Regions from separate parts of the Cytobacillus kochii genome, predicted to be linked through region 1. Evidence: riboswitches for the same ligand, from Rfam matches in the RefSeq annotation. Region 1 holds a riboswitch; the other holds the start of a gene.
The links. Region 1 has a riboswitch for FMN ahead of LG276_RS15185 (ECF transporter S component). Riboswitches for the same ligand answer to the same signal wherever they lie in the genome.

Region 1 (16,943 bases):
TTCAAGAACCGATTGACCAATCAGATGAAACAACAAATAAGAAGGGTAAGGAGGAGTAATAATGGTTGCATTAAGTGGAAATTTATTATTTATCGCCTTTTTGCTCTATTTAGTAGGCACAGCTTTTTTTGCCGGTTCGATTAAGGACAAGAAAGCAAGAGAAAAAGATCATGGACCAAATAAGTGGGCAAAAATAGGTGTTACGATAGCAATTGCCGGATTTATATGTCAAGTAGGTTATTTTATTACAAGATGGGTAGCAGCTGGACATGCACCAGTAAGTAATTTATTTGAGTTTACAACATTCTTTGGCATGTGTTTGGTTGGGGCGTTTATTGTCATTTATTTTGTTTATAAGCTTCCTGCCCTTGGGTTATTTACATTACCAGTGGCACTTCTCCTTATTGGGTATGCTGCCATGTTCCCAAGAGACATAACACCATTGGTCCCTTCTCTTCAAAGTAATTGGCTTCATATCCATGTAACAACAGCAGCGTTAGGACAAGCGATTTTAGCGATTAGCTTTGTTGCTGGCTTAATCTATTTAATCAAAGCAGTGGATCATACGAAAAAAACAAAAGAGGCAATCTGGTTAGAAGTTGTTCTCTTTGGGGTTGTTTGTACACTTGGCTTCATTATCATTTCTTCCGTATTTGGGGCAACAGGCTACAAGTCAGAGTTTCATTGGATTGATAATAATAATGTAGAAGAAACGTTAGAATATCACTTACCTGCTCTCGTTGGGCCTCATGAAGGTGAACATTTAACGCCGGATAAATTTAGCCCATTGGTGGAGACTCCTGGTATCATTAATGCCAAAAAGTTAAATACTGTTTTATGGTCATTGTTTACAGGAGTAATTATCTATTTGCTCTTTAGGTTATTTGTTAGAAAACGAATGACACTAGCGTTGCAACCACTAACGAAGAGAGTAAATTTAGATTTAGTCGATGAAGTAGGTTACCGGTCTGTCCTAATTGGTTTTCCGGTGTTTACATTAGGAGCGTTAATTTTTGCCATGATATGGGCACAGATCGCTTGGTCGCGATTTTGGGGCTGGGACCCTAAAGAAGTGTGGGCATTAATTACTTGGTTATTCTATGCAGCATACCTCCACCTCAGATTATCCAAAGGTTGGCATGGTAAAAAATCTGCTTGGCTCGGTGTAATTGGGTTTATTATTATCATGTTTAACTTAATTGTTGTCAACTTAGTTATTGCCGGGTTGCATTCCTATGCAGGATCGTGAAAATTTTGCTAAAATAGAATTGAGCATTAAGGTAGTGCTAGATTTTATGCCTTCACTTCACATGTAGTGGAGTGAAGGCTTTTTTCTATGAAAATAATCTTCATTCTAAAGGAGTGCTATAAATGGATAATGAAGTAAAAGTTTTAGTTGTTGATGATGAAGAGAGAATTCGCCGATTATTAAAAATGTATTTAGAGAGAGAAGACTATGTTATTGAAGAAGCAGAAGATGGTGACGAGGCACTAGATAAAGCCCTAACAAATGAATATGATGTCATTCTTTTAGATCTAATGATGCCAGGTAAAGATGGGATAGAAGTTTGTAAAGAAATAAGAGAAAAGAAAACAACACCAATCATTATGCTTACGGCAAAAGGAGAGGAAGTAAATCGCGTCCAAGGATTTGAAGTAGGTACAGATGATTATATCGTCAAGCCTTTTAGTCCTAGAGAAGTGGTTTTAAGAGTGAAGGCATTACTAAGAAGGTCGTCTAAATCTTCTTATGTCCCACCAGAAACGACTGCTAAAGATATCATTGTCTTTCCTTATTTAACAATAGACAATGATGCCCACCGTGTATTAGCGGATGGTAAAGAAGTAAGCTTGACTCCTAAAGAATATGAGTTGCTTTACTTTTTGGCTAAAGCACCAGATAAAGTATTTGATCGTGAACAGTTATTAAAAGAAGTATGGCATTATGAATTCTTTGGTGACTTGCGTACAGTAGACACACATGTAAAAAGGTTGCGAGAAAAATTAAACAAAGTATCAGAGCAAGCTGCTAGAATGATTGTTACTGTTTGGGGAGTGGGTTATAAGTTTGAGGTTGTAAATGAATGAGGTTATGGCATAGTGTTGTAGGGAAACTATGGGCAACTTTTCTTATACTGGTCTCCTTTGTCTTATTTATTTTAACGGTTATGTTGCTGCAATTCTTTGAGAATTATCATATTGATCAAACAGAAAAGGGATTGAAGGCAACTGCCAATAAAATAGCATTGATCTTGGAAAAACATGATCGTGAAATAGGACTGGAAATTGCTTGGGAATTAGTAGATGAAGTGACAAAAGTAATTATTATTGCTGATGATCAAGTGTACTATTCTCCCAATGAAAATCAAACATTTGAGTTGCCACTATCCTATTTACATGGTGATCCAGATTTAAAAGCTGTTTTTACAAAAAATGAATCAGTTACTAAGGTTTCTTCTTATTTAACGGATGGTGGAGAAGGAAATATAGATAATCCTGATATACTGATTAGTGGGGTCCCACTTCCGCCATCAAATGAAAATGATGGTGCAGTATTTATATATCAATCTTTGGAGGTTATGCAAGAAACAACAGAGTCAACGACTAAGTTTACTTTATTAGCCGCTGGGGTAGCGATTATTTTAACAACTATTTTTGCCTTCTTCTTGTCAACGAGGATTACTGCACCACTTAGGAAAATGAAAGAAGCCGTCACAGCAGCATCACGAGGGAATTTTGATACAAAAGTACCTTATCTTTCTAAAGATGAAATAGGTGATCTAGCGATTACCTTTAATCGGATGGGCCGGCAGTTGAAATATAATATTGATGCTTTAAGTCAAGAGAAAGAACAATTATCTAGTATTTTAAGCAGTATGGCAGATGGTGTATTCACCTTTAGTAAAGATGGTGAAATTGTGATAACAAATCCACCAGCGGATCGTTTTCTGCGTCATTGGTCCTATGAACGTGAAGATGGTCTCGTTGATAGTGTACCTGCTTATGTAATGGAATTGTTCCAAACAGCTGTAAATACAGAAAGTGAGAGTATAGGTGAAGTAAATATTCAAGGGCGAACTTGGGTAATGGTTATTAGCCCTTTATATAATGAAACCTTTATTCGGGGTGCAGTTGCAGTTATCCGTGATATGACAGAGGAACGGCAACTTGATAAATTACGGAAAGATTTTATCGCCAACGTTTCTCATGAATTACGGACACCAATTGCTTTAATGCAAGGATATAGTGAAGCAATTGTCGATGACATCGCTGGTACTGAGGATGAAAAGAAAGAAATGGCTAAGGTTATTTATGATGAATCGTTAAGAATGAGTAGACTTGTGAATGAACTACTAGATATCGCAAGAATGGAAGCTGGGCATATTCAGCTTATTCGTGAAGCTGTAGAAGTAAAATCATTTATTCTAAAAGTCACCAGAAAGTTTCAAAGACTGGCGGCTGAAAAGAAAATTATATTGGCTGAGTCATTGGAAGATAAAGGGGTTTGGGCAAGCTTTGATCCTGATCGTATGGAGCAAGTGTTGACAAATCTGATAGATAATGCTATTAGACATACTCCAGAAAGTGGACAAGTCACTGTCGTTCAGCGTAGTAACGAAAAAGGACTAATGATAGAGGTTGTTGACTCTGGATCTGGAATCCCAGAAGAAGATTTACCATTTGTATTTGAAAGGTTTTATAAAGCAGATAAAGCACGAACAAGAGGAAGATCTGGAACAGGACTTGGCCTCGCAATCGCCAAAAATATTGTCGATACCCATAAGGGGCAAATCACTGTTCAGAGTAAAATTGGACATGGTACGACATTTTCCATCTTTCTTCCGAAAAGTCATGAATGATCAGCGCTGTTCTTGACGAATTCTCTTGATTCATAAGGAACATTCCAATCATAAAAAGAAAAAAAGTAACTGAAATTCAAAACCGGACATGAAACTCCTAAATGAGAGTGCATGTTCGGTTTTTTGTTTTCCTTTATACGTATGATGTCAATACCACATGGGATTAACAAAAAGCCATCGTTTGAATCCTTTCTCTAACAAGGGTAAAAGAGCTAGATATGTGATGATTCAGACAATAGATTGTATATGGCAAACCATTCATGTCAGAAAACAGCTTGATTCTAAAAGGCAAACAGAAGCGAAATAAGCAAGAAGAGATTTCCTAAAGAAACCCTTCCATTTTAATTTCATTAATACTATAGTTAGAGTGTAACTTTTTTAATTCTAATAACGACTATTATTTATGAACGGGGAGGGGAAGTTATTGGACTCCGTTTTCGATGAATTATATACAAAATACCATCAGGATGTATTTCAATTCTTATTTTATATGGTGAGAGATCGAGAGCTGGCAGAAGATCTTATGCAAGAAGTATATATAAGAGTTTTGAAGTCATATGATAAATTCGAAGGCAAGAGTAGTGAAAAAACATGGTTATTCTCAATTGCAAGGAATGTGGCCATTGATTCATTTAGAAAACAAAAAGGCTGGAAACAAAAAATAATTGAAAAATTTGATTGGTCAAAGCAACAGATTAAAGATGAGCACCCTATGCCAGAGGAAGTAGTTATGCAGAGTCAGGAAATCCAAATGATTTATCGGTGCATGGAAAAGTGTTCAGTAGACCAGCGAACGGTTATTATAATGAGATATATTCAAGAATTATCCATTGCTGAGACGGCAGCAACTCTAGGCTGGACGGAAAGTAAAGTGAAAACTACGCAACACAGAGCATTAAAGGCTCTGAAGAAAAACATGTCTGACATGTGGGAAAAGGAGGGGTTAAATAGTGAAAAAACAAGATTGGAAAGATGATCACATCGAAGAACTATTGAAACAACTTCCTAAAATCACCAACCACATAAGTAAGCAAGATATGTATCAACAAATGATGATATATAAAGAGCAGAAGAAAAGAAAAAGGTGGTTAACCCCATCTGTAGCCTCTGCAGTTGCTGTTTTACTGTTATGTATTCTCGTTCCGACCATGATTAATTTTCAAGATTCAGCCGGAAGTAATATAGATGATAGCGAGCAAGAGAATCAATTGGCATCGAATGCGACTCAACAAAAGGAAGAAAACGATGAGATAACAAATGATGAGAGTAATCATACGCAAGGAAATACAGAAGATATAGTAAAGGATGAAGAGGTAGATCCGCAAGAAGATATAGATCAGACGGGGGATATTTATGCTCAAAATGACCAGTCAGAAGATACCACTGCCAATGATAATAATGAGCAACCAGTGACACAGCAAATTGAACCAACTGCAGTCTATGCGGAAGATATTAAAGATCAAGAGGAAGTTTTAACATATTCTATACCGGATCATAATGTTCAAAATTTTATTCCGATTAGTGTGATGGTAAATAAAGAAGCAGATCTTTCTAAAATGGAATTATTCATAAATCATATGTCAGATTTAAAAGAAGCTGAATGGGGGTTAGGGGAGCTAAACCCATTTAATGCGGACTTTCATTATGATACATCAAATCAAGTGCTAGCAGTAGATTTTCCTGCTGCAACAAATATTTCATCAAGCAGTCAATCAGAAGCTATTAAAGAAATATTAACGGATATGATGGCTGATTTTAATATAGAGAAAATCGATTTATTAACAGATGGTGAACAAGGGGTAGAGATGGGAAATGAAGGCTTTACAGAAAAAATAGATCAAGTTGATACGTCTAATAAATCTGCTTACTATTTTTACTATCCTAACGAAGAATGGACAACGCCTTTCCTTGTTCCGTTTAGAGAAAAAATAAACTCGGTGACAGATGCTTTTGCAGCAATGAAAAAAGGGATTGAAACTTATAACCTGAAAGCTTCTATACCTAATGACATAGACTTTGAAACGGAAGTCGTTTCCGATGAACAATTATTAATTACTTTTGAAGATGATGCCGATATAAAGAATGATGAGGAAACTTTATATACGATTGAAGCGATTCTATTAACGGCCAAGGAATTTGAATATAATGAGGTTAAGTTGGAAAATACCGAAATTGATCAAATTGGTCGATTTGATTTAGAAAAAGAAATTCAAGTGCCAGTAGCACCTAATAAAAGGGATTTACCATAAGAAAGAATCAAGAGTTGGTAATTATGACTGTAAAAGTCTAATATTACCAACTTTTTTTGCGCTTTTGACAAAGGTAATATTGAAAAAAGTAAAATACTCATAACTATAATTTTAAAATAAGGTGCCATTAAAAAAAGAAAAATTAATTTTTATATACATATTTTTTAAAAACTCGTACATAGTAATGGATGTGTTTTTTGGCAGGATTTGTCGTAATCATAGAAGTAATTAATTTGTCTATATAATAGAACGCTTTAGGAGGCAAAGTTTTGAAGTATAAAGTAGGCCGTTTGTTCATGTTCGGAAGTATATGTTTTCTTTTTTTTATATTCAGTAGTGAAAAAAATGCTTTAGCAGACTCTTGGCCAGAAAAAACAAAAAATTGGGTATGGCCAGTAGAAGGGGTCATCACAGATACATATGGAACTAGAGGAGGACATCATAAAGGGATTGATATTGCTGCTGAGATAGGTACACCTGTTCACTCAGTGGATAGTGGAGTAGTTACAAGATCATATTACTCTGATACCTATGGTAATGTTGTGTTTATACAGCATCATAACGATACAGAAACCATTTATGCTCATTTGAAAAAGCGTTTAGTATTGGAAGGTGAAGTGATTTCAGCAGGCGATACAATAGGAGAAATGGGCAATACCGGTGATTCCTCAGGTGTACATTTGCATTTTGAAGTTCACGCAAACGAGTGGACCTTTTCTAAGGAGAATGCGCTTGATCCTTTTTTAGTATTTAATCACGATGAGGATACGATGCTTGTTTCAGGAAAAATGAACGGACCTCATATGGATACGTATGAAGTGAAAACAGGAGATACATTATGGTCGATTAGTGAAAGGTATAATGTGACGGTAGCAGAATTGGTAAATAAGAATGGATTGCGGACAGAAAACATATATCCTAATCAAATATTACAGGTTCCCTAAATGGAAAGGAATACATACAAGGCACGTACATTTAATATGAAAATAAATAAAAGGTTGTTTTTTTAAAAAAAATCGTATCTATTTTTCGATCAAAATAGTTTGACGCCATTTAAGTATTGATTATTCTAAAAAAATAGTTAAATCTCATTGTCCATGCCTCTTTTAAGGCGTATAATTGTTACATACAATTGAGGAGGCAGGCAAAATGTTAACGGATTATCATAATCATTTAGAGAACGGTACACTTACATTAGACTATTTAGAACAATTTACAAACGCGGCTAATAATAAAAATATTGGTTCATTTGGTATTTCTGAACATGCTTATCACTTTTACCAAACAGCAGATATTCTGCAAAATAAATGGGTGAATGAAAGACGATATTATGATATGAAGGATTATGTTTCATTATTTCACCAAGCATGGAATAAAGAAATAGATGTAAAGATGTCCATTGAAATGGATTATACACCTGGAAAGCATAAGGAAATGGAAAAATTCATTCAATCATATGATTTTGATTATGTGATTGGCTCTGTCCATTGGGTAGGTGACTTTGGCATAGATTTAGCTGAATACAAAAACGAATGGGAACGACGCGATCTTTATGATGTATATCGTAAATATTATGATCAGATAGTTACTTTGGCTCAATCTAATCTATTTGATATTGTCGGCCATATTGACTTAGTGAAGATTTTTAAGTATGTTCCACAAGATGAAGAGTTTCTATTAGAACAATACGAAAGAGCAACTGATGCTTTAGCACAATCAAAAACATGCGTGGAAATTAGTAGTGCAGGTTTAAGAAAACCTGTGGGTGAGCTTTATCCAGATCCAAGATTATTACGAAAATGTTTTGAGAAGAATATACCAATCGTTTTATCATCTGATGCTCATTTTCCCGAGCATGTTGGTGCAGACTTTGATCAATCGCTTGCATTAGCAAAGGAAATTGGATATTCATCCATCATGACTTTTTCAAAAGGTGAACGTAAAGAATATCCTTTAGGCTAGGAATAATGATGACTAGTGTTCAATTTAAAAAGTCATTCATAAAATGAACAGGTTCTAATTGGAAACTGTTTGTGTTGTGAATGACTTTTACTTTTATCCAAAATATAAAAAAGAGTGGTCGACTGAGGGCCACTCTCTACAAAAAAGAATTATAAAATAATAGGATTAATAGAAACAATCTCATCTAAGTTGTTCAATAAGGAAAGCTCTTTGTCACTTAGTGGTTTGTCAAAAGCTAGAACCATAATCGCTTCTCCACCTGCTTGTTTACGCCCTACTTGCATTGTGGCAATATTAATATGGTGATCGCCGAGGACTTGACCTACGTGGCCAATAACACCAGGTCTGTCCATATGTTGAATATAAAGAAGGTTACCCTCTGGTAAGAAGTCAATATTAAACCCGTTTAAATAGACAATTCTTGGCCCATAATGATCAATAAAGGTTCCTCTAACTGTAAATGCATTTTCTTCTCCTTTTGCTGTGACCGAAATGCAGTTGTCATAGCCAAATGCATCGGTGGAAATCTTTTCTCCAACAGTGATACCACGCTCTTTTGCAGTGAGTAATGCATTAACCTCATTCACGTTAACGTCAATTCTACCTTTGAAGAAACCGGACAGCATTGCTTTTGTTAAGTATGCAGTTTCTAAATCTGTCACTGAACCAGAGTAAGTAATAGAGAGTTCATGTACCCCTTCTTTAACACATTGAGTTAAAATATTTCCGATTTGTTTAGAGATTTGGTAAAAAGGTTGTATTTTTTCATAAATGTCTTTGGAGATAGCTGGTAAGTTAATTGAATTAGATACTGGATTTCCTTCAAAGTAAGTCCGAACTTCTTTGGCGACTTGTGTTGCTACATTTAATTGTGCTTCTTTTGTTGACGCACCTAAATGTGGAGTTACAATGACATTATCATATTTTAAAAGTGGGTGTTCACCAGGTGGTTCAGTTTCGAATACGTCTAATGCAACTCCTCCGACATGTCCATTAGCCACATATTTAGCTAAATCCTGCTCATCAATGATACCACCACGGGCGCAGTTGAGTAAGCGAACGCCTTTTTTTGTTTTTTTCAATGCCTCTTCATTGATAATCCCTCTTGTTTCGGGTGTAAGTGGAGTATGAACCGTAATAATATCAGATCTTTGCAGTATTTCATCTAATGAACTAGATTCTACACCGAGTTTTGCTGCACGTTCTTTGGTTAAAAAGGGATCGAATACTAACACACTCATGCCAAATACTTTTGCTCGCTTGGCGATTTCACTCCCGATTCTTCCCATACCAACAATACCAAGACTTTTACCGAATAGTTCAGTACCTACATACTGATTTCTTTTCCATTCCAAATTCTTAACTGAGCTATGTGCTTGAGGAATATTTCTCATAAGGGAGGCCATCATAGCAAAAGTATGCTCTGCCGTAGAAATTGTGTTTCCGTCTGGTGCATTTATAACGATAATGCCTCTTTTAGTTGCTGCTGGAACATCAATATTATCGACACCCACACCTGCTCTTGCAATAATTTTTAACTTTGGCATCTCCGCCATTAATTCATCCGTTACTTTCGTGGCACTCCGTACTAACAAAGCCTCAATAGTTGATAAATCAACCTCAGGATCGTCGGTTTTCTTTTGAATAATTTCAGCATTTGTGTCGTTAAGTAAAGGGTATAAGCCTTCTTCACTAATGGCATCAGCCACTAATATTTGATACATGTATGAACCCTCCTAAGTTGGTTACTTAATTATCTGATTATTTTACAAGACGAATATTATTCTGTCAATTGGATTTATTGTTTGTGTTTAAAATGGAAACGCTTTAATGTAGTAAAATAAAACGATCTTCGTGCAAACAAAATTTTATCTCTTGAAGACATATGTGCATAATGAAAGGAATGTTTTTAATTCGAGATATTTACTATTTTAGGCTTCACAAATGAATTATTTTTCAGTATAATGAAGTTGTCAAATAAATATGGTCTATCTTCGGGGCAGGGTGAAATTCCCGACCGGCGGTGATAAGTATTTATACTTTAAGCCCGCGAGCCTAAAAGTGGAGTGCAATTAGCACGAAGCGTTTGTATTGGGCAGGATTTGGTGAGAATCCAAAGCCGACAGTAAAGTCTGGATGGGAGAAGATGGAGGTTCTGCTAACGTTCAAAGTATACACTACAAGAACGTTTATTAAGAATGTCTTTGTTCAATTCTCCCTCAAGTTTACTTGAGGGTTTTGTTATGCAAAGACGCTTATTTGCTGAACCTTTCTTCTATAGGAGAGATAGCCTAAAAGGAGAGAGGAAAATTGAAGAAGTTAAATGTCAAAGCTTTTGTTGCAATCGGTATGTTGAGTAGTATCGCGTATATTCTTATGTTGTTAAACTTTCCATTACCACCGTTTCCGAACTTTTTGATGATTGACTTTAGTGATATTCCTGCTTTAGTGGCTGCGTTAATATTTGGTCCGATTGCGGGAATACTGGTCGAATTGTTTAAAAATGTGTTGGATTATTTTATGACGGGAAGTGCTACTGGCGTACCTGTTGGTCATATTGCTAACTTTGTAGCAGGTTTATTATTTATTTTGCCAACCTATTATGTTTATACAAAGATGAAATCCAAAAAAGGTATGACAATAGGATTAATCGTTGGCACAAGTGTAATGGCTGTATCCATGAGTTTGCTTAATTATTTCGTCTTTTTACCTGCCTATACAATGTTTTTAAATATGCCCGCTATGTCAGGACCAGAAATGCGTTCAACTGCAGTCATGTTTATTCTACCTTTTAACTTTATTAAAGGAATTTTAATGGCATCGGTATTTATGCTTGTATTTGCTAAGATGAGTAATTGGATTAATAAACAAAGATCACTAAATACGATTGCTTAATTTATAAAGGAGGCATCTAACTTTGAAAAGTTAGATGCCTTTTAATATATAATTTTATGCCGCTTAAGTAGAATTGTCATTCTTATCCAACATTTTTCATCATTCGTAAAAGCACCAATGAACTCACTTGCATTCTTCGATAACTACTATTTAAGTTCCAACTGGATAATTGATTGGGAAACGATCTTTATTCGAATGAGTATACGAGTATGTGATTCCTGTAGCTCATAGAAAAACGAGTAAATCCCTAAATTAGGATTTACTCGTTTTCTCTTTTACCATTAGATTTCTTTTTGTTCTATTCGTATTTTAACGGATCACCATCAAAGGCATCGTCTGCGACTTTTATTGAGTCAGTTGGACAGCCTTCAAATGCATCCATCATATCTTCTATAAGAACATCAGGAATTTCAACAATTCCTTCATTATCATCTAGTGTTACAAATGCGATGCCCTCATCATCGTAATCATAAATGTCTGGAGCTGCCGCACCACATGCGCCACAAGCAATACATGTTTCTTTGTCAACAATTGTATACTTCGCCATGGAATAACCTCCTATTTAAAATCTTTTTCATGTTAAAGCACGAAAATATCTGCCGAAACACTTACCACATGTTCTATTGTAAATCTGTCTTGTAAACATTTCAATAAAAATCTACCATCTAGAATAGTCTATGGTGGGACTTTTCATCTGGTTCATGATGAAAAATTGACTGATATTATCACGTATATAACGGTTTCATGATACAATAAAATTCAACAAAAAAAATTAAAATAATGTCGAAAAAGTCTGCAAATTCACCACGGAAATGCTATTCTAAAAACTAATTAGTCAATGAATAAAGGGGAGAGAAATGTGAGCGTTATTCAGAAATTGGTCTTATTTTGTCTAAAATCAATTGAGAATCAGAGAACTGCTTATGCCATTTTACATTTGCTTAATGGCAAAAAGTCTTCTCAAACAATACAAGATGCTCATTTATTTCACTTGAAGCGATACTTTCATGTGTTACCCCATTTGGCAAGAGAGGAATTTAATCAAATATTAGATGATCTTTTAGAGGAGAATTATGTCACTTGTCTTGGTGAGGGGTCTTATCGAATGACGGAAAAAGGGGATATGTATCTCCAAGAGTATGATGAACCAATCATACCTAGATATCTCAATGGCTGGTCATATAACCGGATGGACAAACTTTTTTGGGAGCGCCTTTCTCTTATGGTTCAAGTAATTTCTAACCTAGTCGCATATAACGGGAGGTATCTCCCTATTCAAAATAATAAACCTCATCTTGATTGGTTAAAAAACTTTATTCAAAGGAATAGAATCAATCGTCATGAGTTGGCAACACAACTGTTTAAGGAGTTACAACATATTTTAACGAATAAAAAAATTGACCCCCTTATTCTCATTCTAAGGTTAACAGGAAGTAATCGAATTGGCTTAACACAACAGCAGGCAGCCGAACAGTTGCAAATGTCAGTGTTAACCTATCAGTTACACTTTATAAATGTGATTCACATGATATTAACTGAAGTAAAAGAAAATAACACCTCTTATCCTTTACTCGAGCAAATATTAGAGACAGAAGAGAAAAATGAGTGGTTACAGCTAACACAATCAACAAGAAAAACAGCTATCTATTTAAATCAAGGATACGATATTGAGGATATTATTAAAATAAGAAAATTAAAACAAGGAACAATTGAAGATCATATTGTGGAATTGGCCATTGTTGATTCGTCATTTAATATAGATATATATGTTCCACCAGAAGTACAAAGAAACATTATAAAAACTTCAACGAACGGAATAAAGCAGTTAAAATATATCCGTCAATTAGTTCCCGAAGCAAGCTATTTTCAGATACGGCTTGTACTAGCTAAACAAAAAAGTGCGGTGAGCGTATAATGAAACAATTACTGAGAGAAAAATTTGGTTATACGTCTTTTAGAGATGGACAAGAAGAAACAATAAAAGCGGTAGTGGCCGGTAAGCATACGTTAGCCATGCTCCCTACTGGTTCTGGGAAGTCTTTATGTTATCAACTTCCAACATTTATGCTCCCAGGCACAACTTTAATTATTTCTCCACTTCTTTCCTTAATGCAGGATCAGGTAGACCAATTACTATTGATTGGGGAAAAACGAGCAATCGCATTTAATTCTTTTTTAAATTATCAAAAAAAAATGTATGCACTTAAAAACTTGCACCAGTATAAGTTTATTTTTACTTCACCTGAAATGCTGCAATCAAAATTGTTCATGGAGAAATTAAGTGAGCTTAATATTACATTACTTGTTGTCGATGAAGCGCATTGTATTTCTCAATGGGGACATGATTTCCGACCGGACTATTTAGCTATTGGCTCTGTAATGAAAGAGTTAGGGCATCCGCCTATATTGGCGTTAACGGCTACGGCAACTGATAAGGTGAAACAGGATATTAAAAAATCTTTAAACATGCAAAACAGTATGGATATTCTATATTCAGTTGACCGACCAAATATCTCATTACATGTTGAGAAAGTAGAAAGTTATCAAGAGAAAATAGATGTGTTAATTAAGAAGATAAGAGCCTTACACGGTCCAGGTATTATTTATTTTTCTAGTAAAAAAACGGCAGAAGTTTGCGCACAATCATTAAAAGAGAATGGCATAAAAAGAGTGAGCATCTATCATGGCGGATTGAATCATGAAGAAAGAATACTTATTCAGCAACAATACATTCATAACCAACTCGATGTGATATGTGCAACAAGTGCATTTGGCATGGGGATTAATAAAGAAAATATCCGTTATGTTATTCATTTTCATATGCCTATGAATATGGAATCTTATTTACAGGAAATTGGTAGAGCTGGGAGAGATGGCAAACCTAGTCTTGCTTTACTGTTATATGCACCTTTTGATGAACAGCTGCCGATGCAGTTGGTAGAATCAGAACTAATTAATGATAGTCAAATGGAAAATTTAAAACGTTTTTTTTTAACAGATTCCCTAAGGTGGTGGGAGTTAGAAAAATACGAAGAGGATATTACAGTAATTGCCAACCTTAGCGAAACATCTATGCGAATATTAAAGGATTTTCATCGTCATGCTATCCTTGATTATAAGGAGGCGACCTCCTTAGATGAACTAAAGGTGATTATGAACAAACAATTCCAGCTTAAATTAGAAGCCATTCAGACTGTTTATCAATATATTCATAGTTCCACATGTAGACGAGAAAAAATCTTACACTATTTTGGTGAACTGCCGACAATAAATATAGGAGACTGCTGCGATCATTGTAATGGTAGCAACTACCCTGATCTGCAAACTGAAGAGCTGGAGATAATACCCTTATATGAAAATTGGGAAGAGATTTTAAAAGACATTTTATTAAGTGAGACATCCAAAAATGAAGAGTAAATATGAAGAAACCATTCGTTTGTTATCTGATAAAGAATTAAGATTTCATTTATATTTAACACAATTGTTATTACTTTTCATTGCATTGGTTATTGGCCTATTTCTCTTTCATTCATGGGATTCTTTTTTTGCGCTATTCCAATGGGATGGACCATCTATTGCGATTGGTATAATATCAGGATTAGTCATTGTTATGCTTGATATAATAGGGATGCGGGTCCTACCTCCCTCCTATTATAATGATGGTGGGGTAAATATAAGGATATTCAGCTCACTATCACCGGCCCATATCGTAGTAATTACGTTAATTATTGCCTTTAGTGAGGAAGTGTTATTTAGAGGTGTGCTGCAAACTCATTTTGGGTTGATAGTGACTAGTTTAATCTTTGCTCTTGTCCATTATCGTTATTTATTTCAATGGTTTTTATTTATAAATGTCGTTTTATTAAGTTTCTTCATTGGTTGGATATATGATTTAACAGGTAATTTGTTAGCGACAATTATTATGCATTTTATTATTGATTGTTTATTGGGGTTATATATATATAAAAGTCAAAGAGCAGGAAGGGAAGATAGATGAATAGAGAGGCATCATATCGGGAGAAGGCAAAGAGAGATCGCCAAAGATTACAAAAAGTAAATGTAAGTGAAGAGTTGGCAATGGCGGAAATCAGCAGTACAAAAGAAAAACAAACATTGGATAAAAAGTTGGACTACCCACTCATTCGTTTACTTGCAGCATTTTTTATTATGGTACCAATAGTGGCTTTGTCTGTTTATTATCTTGTTCCTATGCTAGCTGATCAGTCTTCAACATCAGCAGAAAAAGAAGATTTTGAAACGGTTGGTATATCAAATAACAGTAATAATGGGTCATCACAAAATGTTGCAGCTGCCCCTGATGATAAGGAAGAAGAGAAGGAAGAACAAGAAAAGGAGAAAGCAGCTGAAGAGGCAAAATTAAAAGAACAAGAAGAAGCTGAACGAAAAAAACAAGAGGAAGAAGAGAAGATAGCAAAAGAAGAAGCAGCCAAAAAAGAAAAGGAAGAGGCTGAAAAGAAAGCACGGGAAGAAGCTGCACAAAAAGAGAAGGAATTAGCAGAACAAAAGGCGAAAGAAGAGGAAGCAAAAAAACAAGCAACAAAAGTTGTTCAGCATACGGTTCAATCACAAGAAACAATGTATAGAATTGCTATGAATTATTATAAGTCACCCGATGGGATTGCTAAAATTAAGGCTGCTAATAATTTGCCATCTGAGGAAATTTACGTTGGCCAAGTATTAAGGATTCCCCTCGACTAGTCATGAATCTACTCCACCAATCATATAATGTGGGCAAGCATAGCTATGATTGGGGGGAGTTTATGGAAACAGCAATTAATCAACTAGATGAAAGAACAGACCAAGCAACGAGACAAATGCTTCAAAAAGTAGTTGAAAGAAAAGCGAAATATGATCATTTGAAAGAGTGGCATTTGGTTATTATGTGGCTAGTTGTATTTCTATCATTTGCTTATGTTATTTTTGTGTATTATCAATTTTATTTACCTTATTCCTATTCATTTGCTTCTGTTTTTTCTGTTTATATTAATCACCCATTCAATTTATACAGTATGGTAACGTTAATTGGCTTTTATGGATATATGGTTCTGTTACAACAGAAGCGTGATAAAGCGGAAAAAGAATATCATGCACTTAGATGCGAGATTATCGATAAGAGTAAGGACTTGTGGAAAAAAGAGGATGAGTGGAAAAACAGACATCATGTCTTTAATATGATGAAGAAAAATTATGATATTAATCTGTTTCATGAGAACAAATAATCAAAGTTAGGGAATAAAGACATTTAAGTCTATTTCATACGAATGAAGAGAATGAGGAACTGCTCCTAAAACCTACCCCAGTTTGTGACTGTATGACATGAATCATGTGAAAATCTAAGAACTTCTTACAGAACACAAACGGTGATTCAAGGCATCAGTGACAATCGGGCAAGTTCACATGAAATATAAGAGTTGTAGAAACAAAATAAATGATATTTAGGTTGTTCGCTTATAGAGCATCCTTTTTTTATTGACTAACTTAAATTTTAGTACATATAGATGAGGTGGAGTCATGTATATTATTTTAGCAGGTGCATTACTGTTTATTATCGTTGGTGTCGTCGTTTATATGTATAAGGAAGCACATAAAGATACAATTGAAGTGAGAAAGGTTGCAATACAAGGTGTACCAGATAGTCTTGCAGGGTTGAACATTTTTTTCATTTCTGATATCCATCGTAGAGAGCTATCAGGAAAGTTGATTCAAGCTGTTAAAGATAGAAAGGTGGATATCGTATGTATTGGCGGAGATTTAACAGAAAAGGGAGTACCTTTGGCAAGGACGAAACGGAATATAGAAAACCTTGTTTCTATTGCTCCGACTTATTTTGTATGGGGGAATAATGATTATGAAGTGGATTTTCATGAGTTAGATGCATTGCTATTAGATCTCGGAGTGAAAATTCTTGATAATTCAGCAGTCAGTTTTGAAGGCTCAGATGGTAAACGTATCGTGT
Region 2 (16,943 bases), 240 kb from region 1:
CTGTTAATTTACCACCAGCAATCGTAATTAAACCGTGCTCTGACACCCAGATTTCATCTTTTCTCGAAATTTCTGACGGTGACTTTCCTTCTTCATGAATAAGTGGACGCACACCTGACCAACTAGATTCGATATCTGCTTCTGTCACCTTCACATTTGGAAAAACCCCTTTAATTGCGTTCAGCAAATATTGCCTATCTTCATCTGTTATCGAAGGATGCACAGGATCACCTTTATAAAAGGTATCGGTCGTTCCAACATAAGTTTTCCCTTCCCGTGGAATGGCAAAAATCATTCGACCATCTTCACTGTCAAAGTAAATAGCTTGCTCTAATGGGAAAATAGAATGATCGATGACAATATGAACACCTTTTGTTAGTTTTAAAGATTTATTTTTCATTTGCCCATCTTTATCTAAAAGCTGTTCCACCCAAGGACCGGTTGCATTCACGCATTTTTTTCCGAAAACTTGAAAAGACTCATTACTTAGTTGGTCTTGCACCTCAACACCAATAATCGTTCCATCCCTATAAATAAAGTCAGTTACTTTAGCATAATTAATCACATCAGCTCCTCGATGAGCGGCTTCTTTCATCACTTCAATAGTTAACCGTGCATCATCAGTCCGGTATTCCACATAATGACCACCACCAAGTAAACCTTCTTCTTTCAATAATGGTTCTTTTATTAGCACCTCTTCTTTATTTAACATTTCTCTTCTTTCATCTCTTTTAACTCCCGCAAGGAAATCATAGACCTTCAACCCAATTGATGTTGTGAACTTCCCGAAAGTTCCTTTTTGATAAAAAGGTAAGACCATCCATTCTGGTTTTGTAATATGAGGGCCGTTTTCATACACAATCGCCCGTTCTTTTCCTACTTCAGAAACGACATGAAATTCTAATTGTTTTAAATAACGTAGACCACCATGCACAAGTTTAGTTGAGCGACTTGACGTTCCTGCAGCAAAGTCCTGCATTTCAATTAAAGCTACTTTCATCCCTCTTGTCACAGCATCAAGGGCAATTCCAGCTCCTGTAATACCTCCACCGATAACAACGAGATCATACTCATTGTTAGTTAAATGCTGAATGGTAGTAGAACGATTTTTCACAGAAAATTTCATTTTCGTACCCTCCTGTTTTTTCAAATGGTGAAGTACCTTACTTAAATGCCATTGTTGCGTTGATTGCTGTTTGCCAGCCTTGATACAGTTTATCTCTTTCTTTTTCATCCATTTCTGGTTGAAATTCTTTATCTAGATCCCATTTCTTGGTAAGTTGCTTTTTGTTTTCCCAAAAACCAACAGCCAAGCCTGCTAAATATGCTGCTCCTAAAGCTGTCGTTTCATTAATCTTTGCCCGTTCAACAACTGTATCCAGTAAATCTGCTTGGAATTGCATGAGAAAGTTATTTTTTGCTGCACCGCCGTCCGTCCGTAAAGAAGTGATATCAATCCCCGAATCCTCAATCATCGCTTGTAATACATCCTTCGTTTGATAGGCAAGTGACTCCAAAGTGGCTCTTATAAAATGTTCCTTTTCCGTTCCACGAGTTAATCCAAAAATAGCTCCCCTTACCTCACTATCCCAGTAAGGTGTACCTAAACCAACAAATGCAGGTACCATATACACACCTTCTGTTGATTGTACTTTTGTTGCGTAATCTTCACTATCCTCCGCATGCTTTAACATCCTCAAACCATCTCGTAACCATCCAAGAGCAGAACCGGCTACGAAAATACTCCCCTCAAGCGCATAGGTGATTTTACCATCTATCCCCCATGCTATCGTTGTTAAGAGACCATTATCTGAATGTACTGCTTTTTCACCTGTATTCATGAGCATAAAACAGCCCGTACCGTACGTATTTTTTGCCATACCTTCAGTAAAACATGCTTGACCAAATAAGGCAGCTTGTTGATCACCTGCTGCGCCGGCTATAGGAACTGACTGACCGAAAAAATGATAAGGAGCCGTTTCTGCATATATCTCTGAAGAACTTTTCACTTCAGGCATCATAGAATGGTTTGCCCCAAATAAATCTAACAGTTCTTCATCCCATTTCAGGTCAAAAATATTAAACATTAGAGTTCTTGCCGCATTTGTATAGTCCGTGACATGAGCTTTGCCACCGGATAATTTCCATATAAGCCATGTATCAATGGTCCCAAATAATACTTCCCCTTTTTTCACCTTTTCACGTGCACCTTCCACATGATCTAGGATCCACTTCACCTTTGTTCCAGAAAAGTAAGGGTCAATTAATAGACCAGTCTTTTGACGCACCTTATCTTCCAATCCGTCTTTCTTAAGCTCTTTACAGATGTCGTTCGTTTGTCTAGATTGCCAAACAATGGCATGGTAGATGGGGTCTCCTGATTCTTTGTCCCATAAAACTGTTGTTTCTCGTTGGTTCGTAATACCTATACCGGCAATTTGAATGGGAGTAACATTTGCCTCTGATAAAACACTAGCAATCACTGACAGTACACTTCCCCAAATTTCATTCGCATTATGTTCCACCCATCCAGGTTTCGGAAAATACTGTTTAATCTCTTTTTGCGCACTATGTACTGGTTCCCCTTCATGATTGAATAAAATTGCTCGAGAGCTCGTTGTTCCTTGATCTAATGAAAGAATATATTTTTCCAACATTTTCCTCTCCTTTTATTTATTAAATATATGCTCATACATATGAAAAACCATAATTGAAAGCATTAACCAAATCGCTCCGACCAAAAAACCAGCCGCTACGTCACTAGGGTAATGGACACCTAAATATATCCTACTTAACCCAATCGACAAAATCAGTAACCCCATGATGATTGCTACAGCCCATTTCATACTTGTCTTTTTAGCTACATGAATGATGACAAAAGCGAGCGATCCGTAGAATATAAACGAGCCCATTGAATGTCCACTTGGAAAGGCATAGCCAGTTTCTTCAATTAATGGAAGGATATCTGGCCTTTCCCTTTTAAAATAGTGCTTAAGAGTCCAATTTAAAAGAGCCCCTACTCCCGATGTCAAACAAATATAAATAGCTAATGCATACTTCTTTTTTAAGACAAGAAGGACTATTACAACAACTGTGGCTATGACAAACCACAGCACAGAACCTAGGAAAGTAAAACGATCGATAAATGTGGTTAATGCAGGAGTTACATTTTGCTGGACAATATGAATGACCTCCATATCAAACCAAGCAAGATCATTGTTTGTGTAATCGAAAACGATAAACAAAAACATACCTAAAAATAGAATGAATAGTATGATGTTTGTCGTTATGTATAAGGTTGATTTTTTCATTGCCCATTCCTTTATATTTTTTAGGAAGTTGGAGAAGTCTAGACTTCTCCAATTGAATAAACAAAACTATGCTTCCTTCTTTGTCTTTGTAGCACTCGTTGATTTTTTCTTTTTTGACTTCGTCGTCGTTTTTTCTTTTTTCGGTTGTGTTGGTTTTGTTTGATCGATGGATGCTTGCAATGCAGCCATAAGATCAGTAACATTGGATGTCTTTGGTTGCTGTTGATTTGTTATTACTACCTCTTCCCCATTTTTCTTTGTTTCAATCAGTTCTAAAAGTGCTTGGCGATATTCATCTGTATATTTCTCAGGTTCAAATGTTGTCGTTAGTTGGTCTATCAATAACAATGCGGTGTCTAATTCTTTTTTGGCTATTTTTTCTTCTGCAGGAATATTAGGCACATCTGCAAAATTTCTCACCTCATCAGGAAAATGGATGGTTTCCATTACTAAAGTATTGTGAAAAACTCTTAGAAGGGCTAGCTGTTCTTTTGCGCGAATGATGATTTTCGCTATCCCTACTTTTTCAGACTCCTTCAAAGCTTCCCTTAACAAGGCATACGCTTTCGATCCACTATCTCCTGGAGATATATAATAAGATCGAGAAAAATATATCGGATCTACTTCATTGATTTTGACAAAATCTAAAATCTCCACTGCTTTATCTTCATTTTCTTTTTTTAACGCTTGTAATTCCTCTTCATCAAGTACGATAAATTTCCCTTTCGTGTACTCATATGCTTTCACTATATCACTTTGTTCAACAGGTTCATCACATACAGGACAAACTTTCTCATACTTAATAGGCGAATGACACTTACTATGCAAATTACGCAATTTAATATCTTTATCTTCAGTTGCCGCATGCAATTTGATCGGGATATTGACTAAACCGAAACTAATGCTTCCTTTCCACATTGTGTGCATCAGAAAACCTCCTCCATTCTTATTAATTGTATTTTTTCTCTGAGGATTATTCATATACACGTACAATGTTGGTAAGATTAGCTACATCTCTTTTATATCTCTTCATTTAACACTGTCTTTACAAAAAAACAAGCATTAAAAACAATAAACACCACAGCTAAATCTGTGGTGTTTGTGAAATCTGAGCCATTTTTTTAATAAACCGGATAAGGTGGGTATGGTGGATATACAGGATATGGTGGATAAGGCGGGTACACCAGAGGTGCTAATAATGCGCCACCTAATAAACCTGCCGCTACCCCACCTAAAAATGGACCACCAAAACCAAAACCAGGTCTCCCAAAGCCGGGACCTCCAAAACCGGGACCTCCCCCAAAACCAGGACGACCACCATAAGGCCTTCTATATAAGTGAGTCTGTGTATATGCCGGGTAAAAGTGTTGATTCACCCTATAACCTCCTCTGTCGTTCTCTTTATATACTCCTTATAAACTATGTAAAACACCTAAATTTGCTGTAGGCAAAAACCTATCCGAAAACGATTTAAAAAACAAAAGACTGAATAACTGGTTGCCTCATTGTATGATCTTTTGTCCACTCTAAGAATGTAACCTTCACTTTTAAAATCGGAGATAGCCACTCATGATTTTTCAATAATCCGCTATAATTATGAAACGGACTTTCTCCCTGAAGAATTTGGTTAGTCACTTCAGTCACTTCACGCCAATCCTTTAAAGTAAGCTTGCTCGAGCCTGCACTACCGATATAAATCAGCTCACCCTTTTCATTATATATACCTAAATCAATTGAACGAATAAGTGCTCCATTATAAGTTACCCCTCCAACAACAGCAATAAGGTCCTGTTCTTTTTTCTTTTTTAACCAGCGTTCATCTTTTCCTCCTAATAGATAAGCACTATATAAATCCTTACAAACAATGCCCTCTAATCCTTGCTCTATGACAGCATCATATAATGATTGACAGTCTCTAAAACTTTGGACGATTTGAATCTCATTTGTTGGCTGGATGATTTCCATTAACATCTCCTGGCGTCTATATAACGGGGTTTCAATCAGCCATTTACCGTTAAAATATAAGAGGTCAAATATCATATAAGTAATAGGAATTTCTGTCTGTAAATGATTGATTGTTACCGTATTCTTCCTCCGATCTCTTCTCATCACATCATAAAAAGAGGGAACACCGTCTTGAAAAGCGATTACCTCTCCATCTAAAATGAAGGAATTCCCCTTAATTAATGAGGGTAATTGATGTAATTCCGGATATTGGATGGTGCGCTCATTTCCTTTTCGATTAAAAATCCTTAAATTCTCTTTTTCATAATAAGTCAATATCCTTGTACCATCCCACTTTACTTGCGCTATCCATTGATCGCCATTTGGAATTTCATTTGTCATTTTTGGTTCAAAAGGAATAATTGGCTTCATTGGATCGATCCTCACTTGTATGTCTTTTTTCAATCTAACCATACTATGACCATGTGTAATAGGTTTTATGAATGTAAACCAAAATGTAGAAAAAGGATGGTTGAAGGTCATATGAGGAAAAAAGGTCGTTTCTTTATTACTGGCTGGAATATTACAACTAATCAGTTTGAATATAGTATCGTATATCAAAATAAAGTAAAGGCAATGGGCGAATTTTCCGAAGGTCTAAATGAACAAGAATTGGCTATTTTAGTCAGCTTGATTCAAAAGAATGGAAAAAAAGTAAATCAAGTAAAATACAGCATCTCCCCAAGCATTTGTATTCAACTTTGCTTTCGCGACATAATTGAGGATACCTTGAGCCTCCCTCAATTTATGCAATTCTTACCGAATGAGCAATGGGAAACATGTACTTGGGAGAGATTATTGATAGAAAATGCAAATATCGATTCTTCTATAGAAGTGACCCACCCAGAAAAACCGTTATGGGACAACCCAAAGATCAATAAAGAGCAGCTCATTGCTTATCTTGTTTCCGTCGCTCCACGGTTGTTACCGTTTGTGAAGAATAGATTGTTAACAACCATTCGCTATCCACATGGCTATATCGGGAAAGAATTTTTCTATCAGAAGAATAAACCTGATTATGCACCGTCATTTGTGAATTCTTTTACAAAAGACGAAATCGACTATATCCTTTGTAATGATTTATCTACCCTTGTTTGGCTAGGTAATCAATTAGCACTAGAGTATCATACCCCTTTTGAAACAATTGGCAGCGACCATCCGGTAGATATTGTGTTCGACCTTGACCCACCAGATGAAACACACTTTCTACTAGCTGTTGATGCTGCACAGAAACTAAGTAAGATTTTCGAAGAATTAAATATTATCTGCTTCCCAAAATTAACTGGAGGTAAGGGTATACAAGTACATATCCCAATTATGCATCATCATTTTTCTTATGAAGATACCCGACTGTTTACTTCGTTCATAGCATCCTATTTAGTTGAGAAAAACCCAGATTTATTTACGACAGAAAGAATGAAAAAGAATCGCGGGAAAAAGTTATATATCGATTATATACAACATGCAGAAGGAAAAACGATGATTGCTCCATACTCTCCTAGAGGCAGAGAAGGCGCGATAGTAGCAGCCCCACTCTATTGGGATGAAGTAAATAAACAACTGCAGCGAGAGAATTTTTCACTAGACAACATCCGCAAGTATCGTTTAACTGATTGCTGTCCAATGGCAACCTTTTTCGAAACCAAAAATGACACGATCGCAAAAATTATAGATTCATTAAAAGAATAGACTATACACAAACGAAACTTTAGCCTATGCGATTTTTTTGTGACGGAAGTGAAAGCTAAGCAAATGTGATATGCACGTTATCCAAAGCCAAAACGCATTTAAACGATTGCCTTCTCCGTTTGCATATCACTCAAAAAGTAAACTGATTTGAACGTTTTGCTCATTCAGTTTGCACGACATCAAGGAGCGAAAACACTATGAAACGACCTGCTAATGCCATTTCTACGCGTTATTCAGATGAAAAAAACAAAAAACCGAACCAACACTATTTACTCATAGTGTCGTTTCGGTCCAAAACCCATTTTCTTTCTTAAACATTTCTTAAGCATTTAATTGCTTAGTTAAAAAAGCAGAAGCCTCTTGTTGCAACTTCGCATATTGCATCATTTCTTCAATATATTCTTCGCTATTATCGACGGTAAATGTCCCTGGATGATTTATATCTACTTCAATTGTACATTGATAGACAAAGCTAGCATTACCAATAAGGTCGATTGTAAAGGTATCATTTTGCTTATGAACAACGCAACGGACCTTACCACCGTTGTTATAAACTTCAATCGGCTGCTCATAGGTATTGATCCTTTGCAGACATGTGACTAAACTTGAAGCCGACATCGCTGTCCCACATGCATTCGTAAAGCCCACACCTCTTTCATACGTACGAACAAAAATCCCACCTTCTGGAAGAGGTTTGACGAAACTCACATTTACACCATCAGGAAAGTAATCATTTTCTCCGTTGACATACAAACTTATTTCTTCTTGAATATCTGATTGCATCTGTTCTTTTTCGACAATAGCAACAAGATGGGGATTAGGTACAGAAAGAGCAGTAAAAGCGATATCTTCTGAAAGGTCTTCTATCTTTTCATTGACTAATTGGTGCTGATTGATGTGAAGTGGTAAAGTAGCAACATCAAATGATACTGGTGAAATTTCTACCTTGTAAGTAGGGATATCTTTATAAATATCGCTTTCTTTACTAACATGAAGGGTTACTTTCATCGTATCAATTGTCGCCTCTTTGATTTTCAATTTCTCACAAACATACCTCGCGACACAACGAAGACCGTTACCACACATGGAAGCTTCTGAACCATCTGCATTAAATACGCGCATTTTTGCATCAGCAACTTCACTGGCTAATATAAATAAAATCCCATCCGCACCGAGCTCACTGCCACGATTACAAAGACTAATCGTTAAATTCGCTCGTTCTTCATCACTCCAGCCAAAGGACTGCTCCATTTCATCAATAATAAAAAAGTCATTTCCCGAACCGTGACATTTAATTAATTCTAATTTCATCATAAACCCTCTTTCTCTTTTAGGCTCTTCATTTATCTTCTATACATGTTTTTACCATTGTTCATGTGAATATAAACGTAATATTATTATAACGAGAAAAAGAAAGAGGGAGCAAAGAAAATTAATTTTTAACGAAAATGTTTATTAAAATTACTCATTTCAATCGCATTAACAGCTGCATCCCAGCCTTTGTTGCCTGCTTTTGTACCCGCTCTCTCAACCGCTTGTTCAATAGAATCAGTTGTTAACACACCAAAAATTACTGGAATGCCCGTTTGTAATGAAGTCGCTGCCACTCCTTTGGCTACCTCTGCATTCACATAATCAAAATGTGGTGTTGCCCCTCTAATGACTGTTCCAAGGGCAACAACCGCATCGTATTTGCCACTTTCCGCAAGTTTTTTCGCCGCTAAGGGAATTTCAAATGCACCTGGTACCCACGCTACCGTAATATCCTCTTCAGCCACATCGTGACGCTTGAAGCTATCTAATGCACCATCTAATAATTTTTTTGTAATAAACTCATTGAACCGTGATACAACAACGGCTACTTTCATTCCCGTTCCAATTAAATGTCCTTCTAGTATTGTATTCATTCTACTTCACTCCTATATTAGTTTAATAATAATTGTGATTGCTTATAAGATATTAATTGTTCAATCGTAATCATCTTCAAATCATATTTTTCTGCTACTTTCTCTAACTCTGCTACTCTAGCCATTTCACCATTTTCTTTCATAATCTCGCATATAATCCCGACCGGACTTGCCTCAGCCAATTTCGCTAAATCTACCGCCGCTTCCGTATGGCCTGAACGCTCTAGGACGCCACCATCCTTCGCTATAAGGGGGAAAATATGACCTGGACGATTAAAATCTGATGCTTGTGTTTTGTCGTCTAACATTTTTTCTACGGTTAAAAACCGTTCAAATGCGCTTATACCAGTCGTTGTCTCTTTATAATCAATACTTACTGTAAAAGCAGTTTGATGGCTGTCTGTATTATTAGTTACCATCGGATGCAAGTCTAATTTTTTGGCGATTGACTGCTCAATCGGCACGCAAATGAGCCCTCTTCCCACTGTCGCCATAAAATTGATTGTTTCAGCTGAAGCATACTCGGCAACAGCGATAAAATCGCCCTCATTCTCACGATTCTCATCATCACAAACGATAATCACTTTTCCCATTTTCAAGTCAGCAATCGCTTCTTCAATTGAGTGACTCATATATTCCCTCCTAACTTAAGAATCCATTATTTTCTAATAACTGTTCAAAATTTCTTTCACGTTTCGATGTGTCTGAAAAGGCAAATACATATTTAGCAAATAAATCATATTCAATATTGACAATATCATTTGGCTTTTTTTCACTAATCACCGTTTCTTCAGCTGTATGAGGAATTAACGCAATCGTAAAATAACCATCCCCTACCTCCATCACTGTTAATGAAGTGCCATCAATAGCAACAGATCCTTTAGGTAGAATTAAATGCTGATACTGCTCGGATAGTGAAATTGAAAGATAAATCGCATTTTCTTGTCTTTGTTTTTTAAGAATTTTTCTCGATTCATCCACATGACCACTTACATAATGGCCGCCAAATCTTCCACCTGCTAACATCGCCCTTTCTAAATTCACATTGCTTCCTACTTTTAAAAAGGAAAGCGATGTTGCATGAAAAGTTTCTGGCATCACATCTGCTGTAAAACTTCTTTGTTGGAATTCGGTCACTGTTAAACAAACACCGTTTACAGCGATGCTATCACCGATATGGATATCATCCATAATCTTTGTAGCATTTAACACTAATTGGATAGTAGATCCACGATGAATCGTTCTTTGTACAGTACCAATTTCTTCGATAATACCTGTAAACAGAATGATCAACCTCTCTGCATAAGATTTATTCGTTTAAGTAAAAGTTGGAATTTTCCGCTCGGGGCAAATACGCGGTATCGGGAGAGTTTGTTGAAAATTACAAAAAGAGTTGGACTCACACTTATCGTTATCCCATATCATCACCACCCTTTTTAAAATACTCATGAATAAATAAACCCGTATACGAATACGTATACGGGAAAAGTAATCATGGCCAAATAAACGTCAAAATCACCTGTTTTTGAACGTTTTTACACACACGCATCCTTCTCCCATCCAGACTATACTGTCGGCTTTGGAATTGCACCAAATCCACCGTTCTCATTCCTGAGCCCGGGTCACGGACTAAGAGGTCACCCTCATCACCGCCGGTTGGGAATTTCACCCTGCCCCGAAGGATATTCTATTAAATTGTTGATACTATAAAGAACAAACAGTATCTATTACTTTTAAATAAATAAAGATTCTCCTGCTCTTATTAAAGTATCTAAATATAGGATAAATGTAAATAAGTAATTAATCAATAGAAAGAATGTTAAATAGGAGATTATACATAAAGAAAACTAAAATAAACCATCTCCCTAACATACGAGCCAGAAAAAGGATATTAGTTAAATATCTAATATTATATTTCAAAACCCTACCTTAATTTTTTTCTTTACACCTTATAGATGTCTATTCAACTATACTTAATATAATATACAGTTAAATACATTATTCCATTAAATTACACATAATAGAAGGTACCCTTTTGTAAATAACTATTCATCAAGACATACAGATAACAAACAATCACAAAATCCAACTATAAAAGGAGGTCCATCTAAATAGAAAATTAATTATTATTTTCATCTTTCCTTTAATTCTTAGTGTCTTGGGTGATTTATTCTTATAAGCAACCAGTTGTAAAAAAAGGAAAGAGCTTTGAATGGAACTTAGATAGCGGAATATAGACCTTATCATTTTCCTAACCCTAAAAGGGATGTGGAAAGGAGAGGCCATTTGGTTAGGAGGGATTAAACCTGAAAGGAAGCGGTCACTTTATTCGATAAGCTAAGTGATTTTCCTCAGGGAGATGTTATTGAATTTGTCAGTATCGAAGGCGCCCCGTTGGATGCGAATTACTCTTTACAAATTAAATGGACATACGAAAATAAGGAATTTGATGAGGAAATAAAACTAGAACGAAAGAAACGCTTTTTCATCTTACCGTTTTAACAATATTAACATTATGCATAAAGCTAATAGCGCTATTAATATTGCTGACAGTATTTTTATCTGAAAATAGCTCCAATTCTTTCTATTGTAAATTCATCACACTCCATAAAGTTTGCTTCATTCACAATATTTCAGTGTTCTACTATCTGCAAGAAGGTTTACAAACCGTTCATCATTGATTTGCACACTATTGGCTTCAATAAAAAAAGAGTCCTTATTATTTACTTGAAAATAAAAATTAGTTTTAGCATGTAATTTCTCGATTTCTTTCAAATCTGATTCTAAGCTTTCAATTTTTATATGACCAAATCCATTCTTGTGATAACTAATTTCGGTTAATAAATTCGCATCAGTAAAATTACGGTCATTTAAGCGTATTGTTCCTACATTAGCCTCTTGATAAACAAAGAACGACATCACTTCCTTTATGAAGATGTAAGTTCTCTTAATCTGTTGTTTATGACAACTAAGTAATTTTAATGTTATGGTTTCATTTATATAATCAATCTGTAAATCATCTAAATCCCAGTATTCTGCTTTTTCGGCAAACAAAGTATTTATTCTATTTAGATCGCTAGACATCTTATCACCCCTTTTACTTTTTTCTTTTACCTGTGGAAAGCACACAATCTACCGGCGATATTTCAGTCAAACATCTTCTTTTTGACCTTTTATTCTCCTTTGTTTTCAAGTATCTCAATATACCTTTCAAAATTGTCATTGAATCTTTGTTGTTCATAATGACCATCATTCCCTAAACTATTATCTAGTAGACTCTCAATCGCACCAGCAATAGTACACGATCCCAGTATAAAGCAAATTCCAATAATCCAAGCAGCATTAAGTAAATCTTTCCTGTTTATGTTCATCATTTTTCTCCTATCCTTTAATTGTTGGACATCTAATTACATATAACCGTTTTTTCGGTAATTTCTTAATGACGGTAACACTATTTGCTAATCCGTCTTACAGAAGATTACTCATCTTCGTAGAAAGTATCATACATTTCAGGGAATAGATCTTTTAATCTCCTTATCGTATGCGCATTTGCAACAATATCCAGTACATCAGAACTAATATAAAATAAACAATCGCGATGCACAAAACAAATATAGAGTGACGTGTGACCATCAATCATTTTAAGGGTATAGCGAAAAAACGCAGATGATTTCACGTTCTTTACTGTTGAAAAGACAAAATAACTGCTCATCTCTTCTTGCCAAACTACTTCATTAGACCAATTATTTATTTTAAAAAACCGCCGTAAGTTTAACTTTTCTCTCCTTACCCTTGTGCTATCAATATCTTGATAACCAGAAATAAACGTCATATCTAACTTTTCCTCTATAGGAAATAGATGATGAAATAAGCTTTTCGCTAAACCTGGATGTTGCCTGAATGTCTCTAAACCGAACCGAATTCGATTGTCTTTCACTACTTGAAAATAAGGCGTTGCGGCGTTCGTCATATCAACACCGAAAGTATTTGCAGGGATCATTCTACCACTCGCTTCTTCACAAAATATAATGATTACCATAATTATACACTCATTTCTTACTAACCGCTTATATATTTTTCTCACACTTCTTTCCATAACCTGCGTTCACTTAGAAAATAAAAAAGCACGTGCTCATTCTACCTTTAAGCAGAATCGACACGTGCTTCATTCAATCATTTTCCTTATTTAATTAACTCTAACTCAACAGGAATAAATTCTTCCACCGTTTCACCATCGAGTACTTTTTTGGCTGTTTCTACAGCTTGCTCGCCCATTCTGTCTGGTTTTTGAGCGACTGTTGCTGCCATATCGCCACCTTCAACTGCAGCGATGGCATCATCTGTTGCGTCGAACCCGACAACAATGACATCTTTTAGACCAGCAGCCGTTAGTGCTTGATAAGCACCAAGTGCCATTTCATCATTATGAGCAAATACTGCTTGGAAATCATTATTTCTTTGGATGATGTTCTCCATTACTGTTAAACCTTCAGCACGATCAAAATTCGCCGATTGTTTTGTAGCCACTTCCACATTGTCAGAAGCTTCAATTGCTTCGTTAAAACCTGCACCTCTTTCACGTGCTGCCGATGAACCAGGGATTCCTTCAAGTTCTACCACTTTTCCTTCATCACCAAGTTTTTCGATGATGAATTCTCCTGCCATTTTACCGCCTTCTGCATTATCAGAAGCTACGTGAGCGACAACTTCCCCACCTTCAGCACTTCTATCAACAGTAATAACAGGGATATCTGCATTATTAGCTGATGTAATGGCAGAAGCAACCGCTGCTGAATCAGCTGGATTAATAATTAATAAGTCAACACCTTGTTGAATTAAATCCTCAATATCACTTACTTGTGTTGCTGGGTCGTCTTGTGCATCTACTGTTTTAATCGCATAACCAAGCTCTTTTGCCTTCGCCTCTGCACTATCACGTAATGTAACAAAGAAAGGATTATTTAATGTAGAAATCGATAGACCAATTGTTTTTTCTCCTGATGCTTTTTCATCATTATCAGTTGCTTCATTATCATCAGCCCCATTATTTAATGAACATGCACCTAATAAAGCGACTACTAAAACCAAAGTAAGAAGCTTCCATATTTTTTTCATTTGAGTATTCCTCCTTCATAGGTTTGCAAATCATATATGTTAAGCAGCTTTCTTTCTATCAATTAGTACAGCTAATAGAATGACGCCGCCCTTCACCACTTGTTGGTAGAAAGATGATACATTTAATAAATTCAAACCATTATTAAGTACACCAATAATCAAAGCACCAATTAATGTACCAAAGATCCATCCACGTCCGCCTGAAAGACTTGTCCCACCAAGTACAACTGCCGCAATGGCATCTAATTCGTAGCTTGTACCAGCTGTTGGCTGTGCAGAGTCAAGACGAGAAGTTAACGTAATTCCGGCAACAGCAGCAAATAATCCTGAAATTGCATAAACACCCATTTTCAAGCGATCCACTTTTAAACCAGAGAGCTTAGCGGCTTCTTCATTCCCACCAATCGCATAAACACCGCGACCAAAAGTTGTTTTCTTGAGCAAGAAGTATAAAAATAAATAAGCTAACAGCATCGTAACAACAGGAAATGGTACGCCGAGAAAATAACCTTTACCAATCATTTGAAAGCTAAAAGCATCAGATAGACCAGTTATTGGTCGACCTTCTGTATAAACAAGTGTCAACCCTCTGAAAATTGTCATTGTCGCTAATGTTGCAATAAAAGGAGCGACTTTACCTTTTGCAATAATTACGCCGTTGACAAGTCCCATTAAAGCACCTGCTAATAAACCGAGAAGAACCGCAATTACCGGATCCATACCACTAGCTAACATACCTGCAGTAAGTGCGGAAGATAACGCTAAAATCGAACCGACAGATAAGTCGATTCCCCCTGTCAAGATAACAAATGTCATTCCAAACGCAATTAAAGCATTGATTGAAACTTGTCTTAATACGTTCAGTATATTGTCAGCTGTTGTAAAGCTTGGACTCATAACCGATAAAATAATAATGATGAGCAGTAAGCCTAAAACCGGTCCTAGCTTTTGTATGGAGCCGATGCCTTTACTAATTTTGTTCATGCTTTGTTCCCTCCTGTTGCTGCTTCCATAATTTTTTCTTGAGTCGCATCTGTTTTTTCCAGAATGGCGGCTACTTTCCCTTCATGAATCACCATAATACGATCAGACATGCCTAGTATCTCTGGTAACTCAGATGAGACCATAATAATGGAATGGCCCTTCATTGTTTCTTCATTCATGATCGTATATATCTCTTTTTTTGCTCCTACATCCACACCACGTGTAGGTTCGTCCAAAATTAACAGTGTTGGATCGATTCCGAGCCATTTTCCAAAGACCACTTTTTGTTGGTTCCCACCACTTAAATTCTTAACTTCTTGTTCTGGACCAGCTGTTTTAATTTTTAACTTGTCTATCATTTCTTTGGAGAAAGCTTTTTCCTTTTTAGTAGACATAATGGCACTTTGCGAAAGCGCTTTTAAATTAGGAACGGCTAAATTCTCCCTTACACTTAATCCAAGTATAAGACCTTCATCTTTACGGTCTTCTGTAATGAAACCGATACCGGCAGCAATGGCTTGCTTTGGTGCACGAATGTGTAGTTCTTGACCATTCAAAAATATCTTCCCAGACGATTTCTTTTTTGACCCAAAAATCGCTTCCATAATCTCCGTTCTACCAGCTCCCATTAAACCGGCGACGCCAAGTATCTCACCTTTTCTAACATCAAATGATATATTAGAAAAATGATCTTTCATACTTAAGTTCTCGACTTTGAAAAAAACATCACCAATTGTGGCCGTCCGAGTTGGGTAACGCTCACCAATTTCTCTACCAACCATCATTTTCACGATTTCATCGAATGAGGTGTCTGTGGTATATTTCGTTCCTATTGATTGACCATCTCGTAAAACCGTAATACGGTCACACATTTTAAAAATCTCTTCCATGCGATGAGAGATATAAATGATTGCCACATTCTCTTTTCGCAATTGATCGATAACGGTAAATAATGTATCAATCTCTCTATCTGTTAAAGCGGCTGTTGGTTCATCCATGATAAGAACTTCAGAATTGGCAGCGATTGCTCTTGCAATTTCAATCATTTGTTGTTGTCCAACGGAAAGTTCTCCAGCAGGCTGTTTTACATCCATTTCAATGCCTAAGCGCTTTAAATACTTTTCTGCTTTTACATTCATCTCTCTCGTCTTTAATAAACCGAAAGTACTTAATTCTTTACCTAAGAACATATTTTCAGCAACTGTTAAATAAGGAATAATATTTAACTCTTGATGAATGACAGCAATGCCATTTTTTTCTGCATCTTTCGGTGAAGAAAATACGGCCTTATTTCCTTTATAATAAATCTCACCTTGATTGCTTTCATGGATGCCTGTAAGGATTTTAATTAAGGTCGATTTCCCTGCCCCATTCTCACCCATAAGCGCATGGATCTCGCCAGCTCTCAAGTCAAAATCAACGCCTTTGAGTACTTCCACCGAATAGAAGGATTTATGAATATTCTTCATTTCTATTATTGATGATTGCTTCATTAAAATATCACTCCTGACGTTAAAATGATGTTAGCGTAAGGGGAAGCTTCTCCAGTTCGTATAATCGCCTTTGCTTTTTCCGTTTTTTTCTTAAATGTTTCATGCGAGACATAGCTACAATCAGAGAACTTGTCTTTAATTGCTAAAAATAACGGTTCATTATCTGTTTTAATTTCAGTTGCTAATGTGACACTCTCTATCATTAGTTCTTTTTCAAGCTCATTTAAGACGTCTAAAAAGGAAGGTGTCCCTAGCTTTAGAGCTAGGTCAATTTTTTTTACACCATCTGGGATAGGTAGTCCACAATCAGCAATAACAATTGTATCTGTATGTCCCATATCACTGATGACTTTTGCTATATCACTATTCAGCATTCCTTGTTTCTTCATGATGATTCACTTCCATTTTTTCAATTTCGGCTTTTGTCGGCATCCCTACTT

Region 2: another riboswitch for FMN. It lies ahead of ribE (riboflavin synthase); the one in region 1 lies ahead of LG276_RS15185 (ECF transporter S component).

Annotation. Positions count from the first base shown of each region.
Region 1 covers NZ_CP085254.1:2,965,096-2,982,038, reverse strand. Annotated here, with positions in the region: gene LG276_RS15235 (cytochrome c biogenesis protein ResB) at 1-59, shown strand, start outside; gene ccsB (c-type cytochrome biogenesis protein CcsB) at 62-1,249, shown strand; gene LG276_RS15225 (response regulator transcription factor) at 1,372-2,088, shown strand; gene LG276_RS15220 (ATP-binding protein) at 2,085-3,860, shown strand; gene LG276_RS15215 (hypothetical protein) at 4,018-4,167, shown strand; gene sigX (RNA polymerase sigma factor SigX) at 4,285-4,836, shown strand; gene LG276_RS15205 (hypothetical protein) at 4,811-6,109, shown strand; gene LG276_RS15200 (peptidoglycan DD-metalloendopeptidase family protein) at 6,406-7,053, shown strand; gene LG276_RS15195 (histidinol-phosphatase) at 7,259-8,071, shown strand; gene serA (phosphoglycerate dehydrogenase) at 8,221-9,795, opposite strand; FMN riboswitch at 10,058-10,223, shown strand; gene LG276_RS15185 (ECF transporter S component) at 10,382-10,966, shown strand; gene LG276_RS15180 (ferredoxin) at 11,265-11,513, opposite strand; gene LG276_RS15175 (helix-turn-helix domain-containing protein) at 11,826-12,881, shown strand; gene LG276_RS15170 (ATP-dependent DNA helicase RecQ) at 12,881-14,383, shown strand; gene LG276_RS15165 (CPBP family intramembrane glutamic endopeptidase) at 14,373-14,963, shown strand; gene LG276_RS15160 (LysM peptidoglycan-binding domain-containing protein) at 14,960-15,685, shown strand; gene LG276_RS15155 (YpbF family protein) at 15,748-16,206, shown strand; gene LG276_RS15150 (metallophosphoesterase) at 16,499-16,943, shown strand, end outside.
Region 2 covers NZ_CP085254.1:2,725,109-2,742,051, forward strand. Annotated here, with positions in the region: gene LG276_RS13930 (glycerol-3-phosphate dehydrogenase/oxidase) at 1-1,126, opposite strand, end outside; gene glpK (glycerol kinase GlpK) at 1,164-2,654, opposite strand; gene LG276_RS13940 (phosphatase PAP2 family protein) at 2,670-3,311, opposite strand; gene LG276_RS13945 (Ku protein) at 3,378-4,238, opposite strand; gene LG276_RS13950 (spore coat protein) at 4,433-4,687, opposite strand; gene LG276_RS13955 (RNA ligase family protein) at 4,782-5,687, opposite strand; gene ligD (DNA ligase D) at 5,799-7,004, shown strand; gene dapF (diaminopimelate epimerase) at 7,326-8,315, opposite strand; gene ribE (6,7-dimethyl-8-ribityllumazine synthase) at 8,444-8,911, opposite strand; partial or broken gene ribB (3,4-dihydroxy-2-butanone-4-phosphate synthase) at 8,953-9,543, opposite strand; gene ribE (riboflavin synthase) at 9,554-10,195, opposite strand; FMN riboswitch at 10,456-10,598, opposite strand; gene LG276_RS13985 (hypothetical protein) at 11,531-11,995, opposite strand; gene LG276_RS13990 (hypothetical protein) at 12,085-12,282, opposite strand; gene LG276_RS13995 (hypothetical protein) at 12,390-12,950, opposite strand; gene rbsB (ribose ABC transporter substrate-binding protein RbsB) at 13,094-14,026, opposite strand; gene rbsC (ABC transporter permease subunit) at 14,066-15,010, opposite strand; gene LG276_RS14010 (sugar ABC transporter ATP-binding protein) at 15,007-16,503, opposite strand; gene rbsD (D-ribose pyranase) at 16,503-16,892, opposite strand; gene rbsK (ribokinase) at 16,867-16,943, opposite strand, start outside.